Regions from separate parts of the Afifella sp. JA880 genome, predicted to be linked through region 1. Evidence: riboswitches for the same ligand, from Rfam matches in the RefSeq annotation. Region 1 holds a riboswitch; the other holds the start of a gene.
The links. A riboswitch is a leader RNA that binds a small molecule or an ion and turns the genes downstream of it on or off. The one in region 1 is predicted to bind cobalamin.
Positions count from the first base shown of each region.

Region 2: another riboswitch for cobalamin. It lies ahead of NYQ83_RS12970 (DUF4198 domain-containing protein); the one in region 1 lies ahead of cobU (bifunctional adenosylcobinamide kinase/adenosylcobinamide-phosphate guanylyltransferase).

Region 1 covers NZ_JAOANH010000001.1:86,405-93,595, reverse strand. Annotated here, with positions in the region: gene cobN (cobaltochelatase subunit CobN) at 1-3,368, opposite strand, end outside; gene cobW (cobalamin biosynthesis protein CobW) at 3,370-4,404, opposite strand; gene cobU (bifunctional adenosylcobinamide kinase/adenosylcobinamide-phosphate guanylyltransferase) at 4,401-4,931, opposite strand; cobalamin riboswitch at 5,268-5,479, opposite strand; gene NYQ83_RS17810 (hypothetical protein) at 5,478-5,897, opposite strand; tRNA gene NYQ83_RS00505 (tRNA-Asn) at 5,988-6,063, shown strand; gene NYQ83_RS00500 (AzlC family ABC transporter permease) at 6,524-7,191, shown strand, end outside.
Region 2 covers NZ_JAOANH010000002.1:1,003,922-1,011,112, reverse strand. Annotated here, with positions in the region: gene NYQ83_RS12985 (GNAT family N-acetyltransferase) at 1-44, opposite strand, end outside; gene NYQ83_RS12980 (N-acetylglucosamine-6-phosphate deacetylase) at 127-1,224, opposite strand; gene NYQ83_RS12975 (DEAD/DEAH box helicase) at 1,645-3,252, shown strand; cobalamin riboswitch at 3,416-3,629, shown strand; gene NYQ83_RS12970 (DUF4198 domain-containing protein) at 3,788-4,585, shown strand; gene cbiM (cobalt transporter CbiM) at 4,601-5,233, shown strand; gene NYQ83_RS12960 (cobalt ABC transporter permease) at 5,230-5,859, shown strand; gene cbiQ (cobalt ECF transporter T component CbiQ) at 5,862-6,644, shown strand; gene NYQ83_RS12950 (energy-coupling factor ABC transporter ATP-binding protein) at 6,656-7,191, shown strand, end outside.

The DNA.
Region 1 (7,191 bases):
TCGGTCGTCTTAAGACGCCGCTCAAAGAGCTTTCGTGTGCGCTCGCCACCTTCACCCTCCGAACCGCCGCCATAAGCATAGGACGACCATTCAAGGAACGCTGTGGCGAGATCTCCCCGCTCCTGCCAGATGCCTTCGTCGATCAGCGCCTGAAGGCCGGCACCATAGGCCCCGGGCTTGGAACCGAAGACCCGGAAGGAGGCTGCCCGGCGCGCATCGTCCACCCCCATCCCCGCCTCACCCAAACGGGCGCTGTCCTGGCGGATACGCGCGGCGATCGGATTGGCGTCCTCGGGTTCCTCGCGCTCCGAAACGGCGAGCACCGCCTGATGGAAGAGATCGATCTGATGCGGAAAGGCGTCGCGGAAGAGGCCGGAGATCCGCAGCGTCACATCGATGCGCGGGCGACCGAGCTCCGAGAGCGGCACGACGTCGATGCCCGTCACACGCCCCGAGGCCTGCTCCCATACCGGGCGCGTGCCAAGAAGCGCGAGCGCCTGGGCAATGTCGTCGCCGCCCGTGCGCATGTTCGACGTGCCCCAAACGGTGAGCGCCATCGCGGTCGGCCATTCGCCCTCGTCGGAGAAATAGCGCTCTGCCAGCAGCTGCGCCGAACGCCAGCCGAGATCGAAGGCGGCGCGCGACGGCACGCCCCGAACATCGACGGAATAGAAATTGCGTCCCGTCGGCAGGCAATCGGCGCGTCCGCGCGTCGGCGCGCCGGAAGGCCCGGGCGCCACGAAACGGCCCGACAGCGCAGCAAGCGTCGCGGCGATCTCGGCCCGGCCGGACCCATCGAGCGTCGGCGCGATCGCCTCGCGCAGTCGGGTCAACACCGCCTCGGTTTTTGGGCCCGGTGCATCGCGAGGCAGAGACAGGTTGGCTCCGTCGCCCGAAAGCGGAACATGGAGCGTGTCATCGGACGTCAGCGCGCCGGCCACAGGTGTTACCGCAGGACCTCCGTCGACCACTTCCAGCACCTTTTCAGGTTCCGCTGAAGGCCCGCCCGCCTCAGCTGCGGGAACGAGCGCCTCCACGAGCGCCGCCGCAAAGATCTCCAGCCGCTCCACCGTGTCGCCGTTGGTACGCCAGGCTGCGTCAGTGAGATCCGCCAGGAGCTTTGGCCGTTTTCCTTCCCATCGCTCATGGAGCACGCAATCGAGCGGGTCGAAGCGCAATTCGAAATCATCGGCGAGTGCGCGCAAAAGCGAGGCATCCCCGGCCTCGCCTCCGCCGCGGGGCACACGGGAGAGTGCGGCGAGCGTGTCGGTCCTCAGCCGCCCGGCCGGAGACTGACCCAGAATGTGCAACCCGTCGCGAATCTGCAGCTCTTTCAGATCGCAGATCTGCTCGTCGAGCTTGAGAATGATTTCCTCGCGCGATTCCCTGCCCGACGCGATCCCGAGATCGGCCAGAAAACCTTCGCTTTCCGCTCGCTCCACGATCGCTTCAGCGACCTTTTTCGAGCGCCGCGGATCGACGAGGTCGGCGGCCGCATACTCGTCGATCAGATATTCAAGCTCGGCCGCCGCGCCGTGGCTTTCGGCGCGCGTCATCGGCGGCATCAGATGGTCGATGACGACCGCGGCCGCGCGCCGCTTCGCCTGCGCCCCTTCGCCCGGATCGTTGACGATGAAGGGATAGACGAGCGGCACGGGCCCGAGGGTGGCCTCGGGAAAGCAATCCTGTGACAGCGCAAGCGCCTTGCCCGGCAGCCATTCCTGGTTGCCATGCTTGCCCATATGAACGAGCGCATCGGCCGCGAATGAGCGCCGCAGAAAGGCATAAAAGGCGAAATAGCCATGCGGCGGCACCAGGGCCGGGTCATGATAGCTCGTCTTCGGATCGACGTTGTAGCCGCGCGCAGGCTGCACGCCGATGACGACATGACCGAAGCGATGCAGCGCGAGCGCAAAGGCACCTTCGTCAGCGTCGAAGAAAGGATCGTCTTCAGCCCGCCCCCAGGCGGCCTCGACCTCGCTCTGAACCGTCTCCGGCAGCGCGCGGAAGAATTTTCGATAATCCTCGAGCGAAAGCCGCTCGCCGCCCGTGCGCTCGACCCGTCCGTCGATCGCGTTCGTGGGCCCGGCGAGGATCGTCTGCATCAAGGCCTCGCCCGTCTCGGGCGCGCCCTCGGTGTCATAGCCAGCCTCGGCCATCGCCGTCAGGAGCCGCACCGTCGATTCGGGTGCATCGAGACCGACACCGTTTGCGAGCCGGCCATCCTTGTTCGGATAGTTCGACAGAACGATGCCGATATGTTTCGACGCGTTCGGCTTCGTCGAAAGCTGCGCCCAGGCCGCCGCGAGATCGGCAACGAAGGCGACGCGGTCGGCAAGCGGGCGATGCGCCATCGGCCGGCACTGCGTGCGCGGCTCGAACGCTCCCTCTTCCTTGAACGAAATGGCACGGGTGATGAGACGTCCGTCAACCTCCGGGAGCACCACGTTCATGGTAAGATCGGAGGGTGAGAGACCGCGCGGATGTTCACGCCAGATCGCCTCGGACACACCTGCGAACGTCACCTGAAGAACCGGCCGCCGTCCGCCATCGAGAACGGTCTCGGCAGACGGATCGCCGGTCTTGCCGAGTGCGAAGGCGGTGGCGTTCAGGATGAGCGCAGGATCGTGTTCCTGAAACAGCCCCGTTACGAACTCTTTGTCCGCCGCCGCCTTGAGGCTTGAGACGAAAACCGGAAGCGGCCGCAGCCCCCGTTCGGCAAGAGCCGCAGAAAGCGCTTCCACCGGCGCCGTCTGACCCGATTGCACGAGGGCGCGGTAGAAGACGATTGCCGCAGTCGGCCCCTCGCCCTCAAGCTTCCGTCCGCCCTCGTAGACGCCGAAAGCCGGCACGTTCTTCGGTGGCGAAGGCGCCTCGTCATACCCGAGAAGATGGCCCGAGAACCGCAACGCGTTTTCGAAATTCTCCGCCCCGCCCTCGACCAGATAGGACCAGAGAAGCCGCGTTTCGTCGGCGCCGAGCGTGCCCTCGGCCGCAAGGTCGCCGTCCCATTTGGTATCGCCCGGCATCAGCGCCACTTTGGCGCCTGAGCCGCGCGCGATCCGTAGCGTCTCCTCGACGCCGTAGCGCCAATAGCCGACGCCGCCGAGAAGCCGAACGACGATCAGCTTCGCCTCGGCCAGCACCTTCTCGACATAGAGATCGACCGAATAGGGATGCGCGAGCGACATCCAGTTGGCGAGCCGAATGGCCGGAAAATCATCCGCCAGCCGGTTCGCCGCCGCAGCCAACCCGGCAATCTCGGTGTCGGCTGCGGAAAGGATGACGATGTCGCCCGGGCTCTGATCGAGGTCGACCGCTTCGGAAGCCGCGTCGAGCCCCCGACTCTGGCCCTTGAAGATATGCAATTCAGCCTCCGAGGGCCTCCGTGACGGCCGCTCGATCGACATCGGACAGGCCGATCACCACGAGCTTCGGCTCGCCCGACGATTCACCGTTGCCGCGGTCGAACCAGCTCTCCAGCCTCTGACCCACGGCCTGGACGACCAGCGGCACCTTTTTGCCGTCGATCGCAAGGCGACCCTTGATGCGCAGAACGCCGGGCATGGCGAGCGCCTTGGTGATACGTGCTTCGGCCTCGGCCTTATCCGGCGCGGTCACGGCGATGCTGAAGGAATCGAAATCGTCGTGCTCGTGCTCCTCGCCTTCCATCTCATGGTGCGAAAGCCGGGTCTCGCTGTCGTCCTCCGCCCCGGCCCCAACACCCAGGAGGACCTCCGGCGGCACGATGCCGTGTGTGGCACGGATGAGCGACGCAGCGACGCGCTTGTCCTCTCCGACGCGCTTTTCCACGCGCAGCATGCCCGCTTCATCAACGAGATCGCTCTTTGACAGGATGATGAGATCGGCACAGCGCAGCTGATCCTCGAACAATTCCTCGATCGGATCGTCATGGTCGAGCGACTGGTCGGCTTCGCGTTGCGCGACGAGCTTCGCTTCGTCGCTCGCCATACGACCGGCCGCGACGGCCTCGGCATCGACGACGGTCACCACCCCATCGACGGTCACCCGGTCGCGGACAGCAGGCCAGGCAAAGGCTTTGACGAGCGGCTGCGGCAGAGCGAGGCCCGACGTCTCGATGACGATGTGGTCAGGCGCCTGGCCGCGTGCGAGGAGACCTTCCATCGCAGGCAGGAAATCATCGGCAACCGTGCAACAGATGCAGCCGTTGGACAACTCGACGATATCCTCCTCGCCGCAGGCAGGACTGCCGCAATCGGAAAGAATGCCGCCGTCGAAGCCGGTGTCTCCAAATTCATTGACGATGAGCGCGATCTTTCTGCCGTTCGCGTTATCGAGGATGTGACGGATGATCGTCGTCTTTCCGGCTCCAAGGAAGCCGGTGATGATCGTCGCGGGAATGCGTTCCGAAGCGTTTGTCATAAAGGAAGCTGTCCTTTCAGTGCCAGAGGCAGTCCGGCCGCCATGAAGACGACCAGCTCCGCCGAGCGGGCGATTTCCTGGTTGAGACGGCCCTGCGCATCGCGGAAGCGACGAGCCAGGGCGTTATCGGGTACGATGCCGAGGCCGACCTCGTTGGAGACAAGGACGACGGGGCCTTTCGCCGCGGCAAGGGCTGCGCAGAGGTCGCGCGTACGCACGGCGATGTCCTCTTCGGCGAACAAAATGTTGGAAAGCCAGAGCGTGAGGCAGTCGACGAGCAGGGCCCGATCCGGCGCGGCCTCCCCGGCGAGGACGTCCGCAAGCGCGACCGGCTCCTCGACGGTGCGCCATGCCGGTCCGCGCCGGGCCTGATGTGCGGCGATACGCTCACCCATCTCCGCATCGTCGTCGGCGGGAGGGCACGTCGCGACGTAGACGGGGTTGAGCCCGCTTCCCTCCACGAGGCGTTCCGCATAGGCGCTTTTTCCCGAGCGGGCGCCGCCCAAAACGAGTGCCGTGGTTATCATGCGGATTTCGCGGAGCGTTTCCGCGCCAGGGGCAAGGCAGACGACGCGAGCGGTCGGATGCTTACCGTCCAGCCGGTCGCAACAAAGGCCGCATGACCCTCGGCCATGCCTTGAACGTGAGGAAACATGACTGCCTCAATGGCAGCGCGGCAAAGATGCGTTTTCTGAAAGATCAGGCGGCAGACACCGCCCGCGTATGGAAGCGAAACCGCTTTGCACGGTGCGCAGATCGTTGGCGATCAATGCGGCGCAGCCGGCTCGAACCCTGGATGGAATCGCAGACGGAAATGTTCCGGAACTTTGCATGCTATCCCCTTTGCCGTCCCTCCGACGGCGTTCGAGTTGCCCTGGTCCGGCAGGTCTCCTGGCTTGCGGGTCTCCGCCCTTCTGCGCCTTCCCGTTGCCGGTGGCTTGTGCAGGGGGCTCGCCGCGTACAGTTGCGGGGGCAGCTGCGGATGAGGGATCCCGATCTGGGTCATCCCTGTCGCATTCCCTTTTGATCCCCAGGTGCTGTGCACCATTCGGGAACCGGAACCATTTCAAAGACTAAACGGAATCGGAAGACTGTCGCAAGCGCGATTCCGCCGATCGCTCCGTTTCGCTCATGCGTGTATCGCCCGGCGAAACGAACGGTGTCTGCGAATCGATTTTGCTGGCAACAGCCGCCTTCCCATTGCCATTTCCCGCGGGCGCGGCCACGTCGAATCGCCGCGCCACGCCCGGATAACGCGTGTAGATCCACACAGTGAACCGCCGCCGCCAACGCCGCACCGCGGGAATATCGATCGACAACACGATCAGCCCGAGCGGCAGCATCCACAGGCCGAGCACCGGCAGGAAGGCGAAGAGACCGCCGAGAACCAGCAGAATCCCGATACCAACACGCAGAAGCGGGCTGTGCGGCAGAGGCATCTGCCGGCCAAAAAGATGGAGGCGCGAGCGCCGCTTCCTGTCGTTCTTTACCACTTCAGCTTCCTGCCTGTTTTGCATGCGTCAAAAATGGGCTGCGAAAGGATGCTTGCAATGCCCGATGAGTTTGGTATATCGCGCCTCAATTCCCCGGTAGCTCAGTTGGTAGAGCAAGCGGCTGTTAACCGCTGGGTCGCTGGTTCGAGTCCGGCCCGGGGAGCCACCTTCCTTCTCTTCTCATCCCACGATCCAGTCGAAACCGTGTCTTCACGGTGGGTGCCAAAAACTGTGAGCACCCGGAACGGTCTGGCCGAGGCAACGTCGCCTGGCCATTCACACGCCGCTCCCGCTTCTATCGACAGAATCGAAAACGATCGCCGTTCGACCTCGAAGGCGGGGTTCACGAAGAGATTCGCAGCGCGCCCAGCTCCGCGCTGAATCAGGCGTCTCCAGGCCGCAGCGGATGTGCAGAACGTGATCGAGCGCAGAAATATTCGCGACGACACCTCACGCGCCATCAACGTCGATACGAAAACAACCTCATAGTTATGATATGTGCCGGCACAGGATATCGCGCCGAAATGAAGTATATTCATTTCGATTAGTTTTTCTGGACACAATATATAAGCTGGAATAAAGGGATGGCTGATATTCTACATTGAGATACGCCCTCCCCCGATGCAATGACAGACTCCCCAGACCTCTCCAGCGACGAAGAGGCGTCCGCAGGACACGTTTTCCGTATCGCCGTCGGTGACGCTCTCGTCGTGATTCTCACTTTCCTCGTGATGTTCATGGGCGTCGGCCAGCTCAGCGCTGAAGCTGGCCTTAACGCCGTGCAGACCGCATTGATGACCAGCCTCACGGTCGCCGCGCCCGCTCAGGCTGCCGCCATGCAGATCCTGACGAGCGAGGGCGCAACCGCCGGCGCCTGGGCCGCGGCCGTTGTCGCCGTCATCATCGTCAATCTCCGCTTCATCGTCATGGTCGCCTCGGTCCTGGCGCGCTTGCCGGAGACGACATTCTGGCGCGCTTTGGGCGGCGTCGGGCTGATTTCGGCAAGCTCCTTCGCCGTCATCCTCCCCCGCCTCATGGAAGAGCCGCCTCCACGGCCGATTCTCTATTGCGGCATGGTCGGAGGCATGTGCTCGCTCTCCGCCGTCATCGGCGCCGTGGCCGGCCATCAGCTCGCAGCCTCCGTGCCGGTCATCGTCGGCGCGACTTTGGGCGCCATGATCCCGATCTATTTCGCCACGCTGATCGCCCGCCAGAAGAAGCTGCGCCCTTTGATGGTGAACGCGTTCTTCGGCGCACTTCTCGTGCCGCTCGGCGTGCCCTTCATGGGCGCATC
Region 2 (7,191 bases), on a different contig from region 1:
TCGAAACGCCTGAGGATCAGCCGGTCCGTCTCGATAGGCTGCATTTGTCCCTCTCTACGCGGTTGGCGCTGTGTCTCGATGAAAGCGAGGCCTGGCGCGCGATCGTGTCAGCGGTGCGGCAGCGCCTCAGATGCCGATGCGGGTCAGGTCCGTATCGAGGGCGAGGATTTCGCCGACGGGGCGGCCGGGCTCGAGGGTCGGAGGGACGAGCCGCATCGCCGCGTTCGGGATGTCGGTCGCCATGGCGACGGCCTCTTCGAGGGGGAGGCCGACATGGAAGACGGCGTTCCTGAGGCAGGTGAGAAGGTCGACATGGGCGCCGGCAAGAGCGCCCGCCGCATTGACGAGGGCCCCGTCGCGGACGCGAATTTCCTCGCCATAGAGCTCGAAATGGTCGGGCCCGCCGACCGTCGCCATGGCGTCGGAGACGAGGAAGGTGCGGTTTCTGAGCGGGCGGGCGCGGCAGGCGATCGCGACCATCGGCCAGGAGACATGATGGCCGTCGACGATGATGCCGGCATAGGCGTCGCTCGCGAGCGCCGTGCCGAGGATTCCGGGCGCGCGCGAGGTCATGGGCGGCATGGCGTTGTAGAGATGCGTGAAGCAGGCAATGCCCGCGGCAAGGCCAGCCTCCGTCTCCGCGGCATCGGCGGCGCTGTGGCCGGCGGAGACGACGACGCCCATCGCCGCGATTTCACGGATGAGGTCCGGGGGGACGGTTTCCGGCGCGAGCGTCAGCATGACCGGGATATCCGCGGCGCGAAGACGTTCCAAGATCGCCAAGGTGGCGCGATCCATCGGCCGCATATGGGTGGCGTCGTGGGTGCCCTTGCGCTCCGGGTTGAGGTGCGGGCCTTCCAGATGCAGGCCGAGGAGACCCGGCATGCCCCAGGCCTCGATCACCGCCTCGGCGGTCGCGCGCATGCGTTCGGCCGTCGTGGTGATGAGGGTCGGCATCAGGAAGCCAGTGCCGAGGCGGCGCTGGGCGGCGATGATCGTCTCGATCGCGGCGGGGCTCGCATCGGAATTGAGCATGACGCCGCCGCTGCCGTTGACCTGAAGGTCGGTGAGGGCGGGGATGAGGAGATGCGGGGTGAGATCGGGCGTCTCACGCGGGCCAAGCGGCCGGATGCGGTCGATCGCGCCCGCCTCGATCTCCACGGCAAGGCCGGTCTCAAAGCGGCCATCCTTCCAAAGACGGGTCGGAGCGATAAGGCGGGTCACGAGACGAGATCCTCTGAAAGGCCGGGGCGAAGCCGATGTGCAGCCGGCGCGGAGGCTGCGAAATGCCGAGGGTTCGGGCGCTCTGTCCGGCCGGCGCGCGAATGGACCGGAGATACGCGCGCCGGCGGGTGCCGGCAAGAGAAGCGGCGGCTTCAAATGCCTCGCTCATGCAAGCTTCGGCGGCAGGGAATGCGATTGCGGTTGCCAATTGCCGCAAGGCGTGGTTCAAGGGCGTGATGACCCCGCGCGTAGAGGCGTTCGTCGCCGTCGGTGGTCACAAGCAACTTTCCGTATCGATCGTTGCCCCGAAGGCGCCCGTTGAGGCGTAAGCTCCCGGCAGCTGATCTACGCAGGCTTCCAAAACCAAGTGACACAGCTCGCGCCGGCCGTCTCAGGCTGGCCGCGACGAGAAAGCTCATATTGACACTTTTCAATGAACTCGGCCTCGCCGAGCCGATCCTTCGTGCCGTTGCCGCCGAAGGCTATACCAATCCGACTCCGATTCAGGAGCAGGTCATCCCGACCATGCTTGCCGGCCGCGATCTTCTCGGCACGGCGCAGACGGGAACCGGCAAGACGGCGTCCTTCGTGCTGCCGCTGCTCGACAAGCTCAGCCGCACCATGGTGCCGGCCGCACCGCGCACATGCCATGCCCTCATCGTCGTGCCGACGCGCGAGCTTGCCCAGCAGGTCGCCGACAGCGTGCGCAATTATGGGCGCTTCGTGAACATGTCGTCGGCGGTCGTCATCGGCGGCGCCCGGCCCGGGCCGCAGGTGAAGGCGCTGTCGCGCGGTGTCGATTTCATCATCGCGACGCCTGGCCGTCTTCTCGACCATATGCAGACTGGCGCCGTCCGTCTCGACCAGACCAACGTCGTCGTGCTCGACGAGGCCGATCAGATGCTCGACCTCGGCTTCATGCCGGCGATCCGCAAGATCCTGGCGAAGATGCCGCGGGAGCGCCAGACGGTTCTCCTCTCGGCGACGATGCCGCCGGCGATCCGCAAGCTCGCGGGTGATTTTCTCCACCAGCCGGCGGAAATCTCCGTCGCCCCGGTGTCGCGCCCGATCGAGCAGATTGCACAAAGCGTCATCAACGTTGCGAGTGCCGGCAAGCGCGACATGCTCGTCGATCTCCTCGGCGCTGCCGATATGGAGCGGGCGATCGTCTTCACGCGCACCAAGCGCGGTGCCGACAAGGTGAGCCAGCATCTCGACAAGGCTGGGCTGCGCTCAGCGGCGATCCACGGCAATAAGAGCCAGAATCAGCGTGAAAAGGCGCTCGGTGCCTTCCGCAACGGCCGTGTCGCCGTTCTGGTCGCGACCGATATCGCAGCGCGCGGCATCGACATCGACGACGTTTCGCATGTCGTCAATTTCGAGCTGCCGAACGTGCCGGAGGCCTATGTGCACCGCATCGGGCGGACCGCGCGCGCCGGCAAGAGCGGCATCGCGATCTCGCTGTGCGATCATTCCGAGCGGGGTCTTCTGCGCGACATCGAAAAGCTGATCGGCAAGAGGATCGATGCGCATGGGGCCGCACCTCGGCGCGAGGCGTTTGCGGACCAGGGCGGGGCCGAGGTGGTCGATGAAACAGATGAGGCGCCGTCTGCAGACGTGCGCCAGCAGGCGGGCGAGCGGCGCGACGAAAGATCACGCCAGCCTGGCAAGCGCAATTCTCCCTCACGCAACCGCCGGCGTTCGGGCAACAAACCCGCGGCCTTCGAAGCTCGCTCCGAGGGGCGCAACGAAGGGCGGAGCGACGGGCGGAATGAAGGCCGCAACGGCGACGCCCCGAAAGGCGGCCGCAACCGCAGGCCGGAAGGTGCCGAAGGAGGCCGTTCGGCCAAGCGGGCCGAGGGCGGCGCGCCCAAGAGCCGCAAAGGTGGCTCGGATGGCCGGCGTGACGGGGCCCGCCGCGACGGCGGCCGCGGCAACGAGGGCGCCCAGGCCGGTCTGGAACGGATGCTGCGCAAGAGCAGCAAGCCAAAAACCGGGGCGGGCGACAAGCAGGTCGCCGCGCGCTGAAGACAGCGACGCCACGCAAGTTTGAGAGGGCCGGCCGCCATGTGCGGTCGGCCTTTTTTGTGCCCTCGGGCACCCTTCGGCGTGGTCCGTTGCCGGCAAAGGAAAGCCGTGCCGGGCATGGCTGCTCAACGTGCACGGCATTGACAATTATGGCCATTCGCCGGCAGATGGGGGTGTCAACGGTTTCCGGACGCAAAGCGACCGGATTAAAAGGGAACACGGTGAGGCGTACCCAGCAGGGACCAAAACCGTGGCTGCCCCCGCAACTGTGAGCGGCGAGCAGGGCTTCAACATGTCACTGGCGCATTGGCGCTGGGAAGACGAAGCCATGCTGTGACCCGCAAGCCAGGAGACCTGCCGCTGACGCGCGACGCCGGGCGACCGGTGCCGCACCGCAACGGACGCCGGGGTGAGCGTCTGGCGGTGGAACGGCGCCAGGAATCCGATTTGCGCCCAATCCTCGCCAAAACCCCGATCGTCCTTTCCGCATCACTGTCGCGGTTCGTCCGCTGCAGTCATTGGAGAGACGATACGAATGAACCTTCGTAAGTTTGCCTGTGCCGCCCTCACATCGGCGGCGTTTCTTCTTCCCGCCGCAGCCGAAGCGCATTTTCAGCTGATCTATACGCCCGAGGTGAATCTCGCCGAGCCGGGCGACGTGCCGCTGAAGCTCATCTTCTGGCATCCCTTCGAGAACGGCCATGTCATGGATATGGGCGCGCCGGAAGAGTTCTACGCCGTCTTCCGCGGCAAGAAGATCGATCTCAAGGACAGCCTGAAGCCGATCTCCTTCGAGGGGCTGGAAAACAGCGCGCAAGCCTTCGATGCCACGCTGCCGGCGAAGCGCGCCGGCGATTACACGCTCGTCGTCGTGCCTCAGCCCTATTACGAGGAGAGCGAGGACATCTACATCCAGCAGATCGCCAAGGCCTATCTGAACCGGGCGCAATTGCCGACCGATTGGGCCGAGCCCAAAGGGCTTGCGACGGAAATCGTGCCGCTCGATCGCCCGACCAACATTCTGGCCGGCTCCACCTTCACGGGCCGTGTCCTGTCGGAAGGCAAGCCGGTCGCGGGTGCCGAGATCGAAGTCGAATACATGGCGGCCGAGCCCTCCATGGACGAGAACAAGCCCACCGAACCCAAAGCCTCGCCGATGCCGGGCGGTGCCGTCATCGCGATGAGCGACGAGAACGGCTACTTCACCTTCGGCGTCCCCAAGGCCGGGTTCTGGGGCTTTGCCGCGCTCGGTACGGGTCCGAAGACGGAGTTCGAGGGCAAAGAGCTCTCGCAGGACGCCGTCATCTGGGTGCGCGCCTACGACGTCGAATGACGGCAGGAGGGATCGATGCATATTGTCGACGGAGCTCTCGCCAATGACGTCGTCATCGGGGGAGCGGTGTTGGCGGCCGGGGGCATTGCGCTCGGCCTCAAATCGCTGACGGCGGAAAAGATGCCGGCCGCCGGGGTGTTGAGCGCGACGTTCTTCGTCGCCTCGCTCATCCATGTTCCGATCGGTCCCTCCAGCGTGCATCTCATCATGAACGGTCTGGCCGGGCTGGTGCTCGGCTGGGCCGCCTTTCCGGCGCTGTTCGTCGGGCTTCTTCTGCAAGCGGTGTTCTTCGGCTTCGGAGGGCTCACCGTGCTCGGGGTGAATACGCTCAACATCGCGCTGCCGGCAGTGATCGTCTATTATCTGTGCCGACGCGGGATCGCCTCCAATTCGCTGACGGTCGCCGCGATTTCAGGCGCCATCGGCGGGGGGCTCGCGATCGCGCTGACGACGGCGTTCGTCGCGATCGCTCTGGCGCTGTCCGGCGACGAATTCATCCCGGCCGCCAAGCTCGTCTTCTTCGCCCATATCCCGATCATGATCATCGAAGCTCTGGTGACGGGGGCGGCCGTGGTTCTGGCCCGCCGCGTCAAGCCGGAGCTCTTCGCCACTTTCAATCGATCCGCTGCCGAGGAGGTCGCGCTATGAGAAAGCTCTGCGCAGCCCTCGTTTTCCTGGCTCTTCTGCCCGCATCGCAGGCTCTCGCCCACAAGGTCATCGCGTCCGTCTATGCGTCCGGCGACGTCGTGGAAGGCGAGGTCGGCTTTTCCAACGGCGATATGGCGAAAGATGCGACGGTCGAGGTGTTCGACGACAACGGCAACAAGCTCGGCGAGGCGGTAACCGACGAGACCGGCGCCTTCACCTACAAGCCCGAAAAGGCGGTGCCGCTCGTCTTCAAGGCCAATCTCGGCGCGGGCCATGTGGCGCAGGTGCGGATGTCGGCCGAGGAGTTGCCGGAGATCGGCGGTGCGGAGGCCTCATCGCCGGCGCTGGTCGCTGCCGAAGCTGCGGCCGGTGCCGAGCCGGCGTCTTCCGGGACTATGGGGGCGACCGCCCAAAGCTCCGGCGTCGACCTCGCCGCGCTTCTTGAAGCACAGCACGAGATGATCACCGAAGCGGTGCAGAAGCAGGTGATCCCGCTCCGGCGCGATATCGACGCCTATAAGGAGAAGCACGACATGCAGAGCATCCTCGGTGGGATCGGCTATATCTTCGGCATCTTCGGCGTCGCGTTCTATATCGCGGCCCGGCGCAAGATGACGGCGGCCTGACGATGAGCCACGTTCTCTCAGCCGGACGGCGCGCGCTCACCGATACGGGCGAAGCCAAGGGCACGCTGATCGATGGCATCGACGTGCGCACCCGCATCGTCGTTGCTGTCGCCTTCGCCATCGTGATGGTGAGCCTGCAGGATCTCGCCGTTTTGGCGACCGGGCTTCTGGCGGCGTTCTTCCTGATGCTGTCGGCGCGGCTGCCGGTCGGTCGGACGCTCAAGCGCATGGCGATGATGGACAGCTTCATCATCTTCCTGATCGCCATGCTGCCCTTCACCGTGCCGGGCGATGCGATGTTCACCGTCTTCGGGTTTGCGGCGAGCTGGCAGGGGCTGCGGCAGGCGGCGGAGATCGCGCTGACGGCGAATGCCGTGATCCTCGCCTTGATGGCGCTCGTCGGCTCCACCGAGCCGGTGACGCTCGGCCATGCGTTGCGGCGTTTGATGGTGCCGGAAAAGCTCATCTACCTGCTGATGTTCACCGTGCGCTATGTCGACGTCCTGCAGCAGGAATATCAGCGTCTGCGCATGGCGATGAAGGCACGCGGATTTCGCCCCTCGAACAACCGGCACACCTATCGCTCCGTCGGCTATCTCGTCGGGATGATGCTGGTGCGGGCGATCGAGCGCTCGGAGCGCATTCTCGGCGCGATGAAATGCCGGGGCTTTACCGGCCGGATGCCGCTTTTCGACACGCTCGCCTTCACCTATCGCGATGCGGTGTTTGCAGCGGGGGTGACGCTTTTCCTCGCCTCGCTCATCGGCGCGCAGGCGATCCGCTGAGGCCATGACGCATGTCTGAACTCATCGCCCTTTCAGATATCCATTTCGCCTATCCTTCGGGGCCGCCGGTCCTCAAGGGCGTCGATATGTGTCTGATGCCGGGCGAGAGGCTGTGCATCGGCGGCCATAACGGTGCGGGCAAGTCGACGCTTCTGCACATCATCGTCGGGCTGTTGCGGCCGTCGCGTGGCCGCATCACCGCCTTCGGAGCTCCGCGGCGCGAGGAGAAGGATTTTCACGAGGTGCGCTGCCGGGCGGGCTTCGTCTTTCAGGATCCCGACGATCAGCTCTTCTGCCCGACGGTCGCGGAAGACATCGCCTTCGGGCCGCTCAATCTCGGCAAGAGCCGCGACGAGGCGATGGCGATCGTCGATGAGGTTCTGGAGCGGCTCGACCTCGTCAGTTTCCGCGACCGCATCACCCACAAGCTCTCGGGCGGCGAGAAGCGGCTCGTCACGCTCGCCGCCGTTCTGGCGATGGAGCCGGAGGTTCTGCTTCTCGATGAGCCGACCAACGCGCTCGACGTCGACAACAAGGCGCGGCTGAA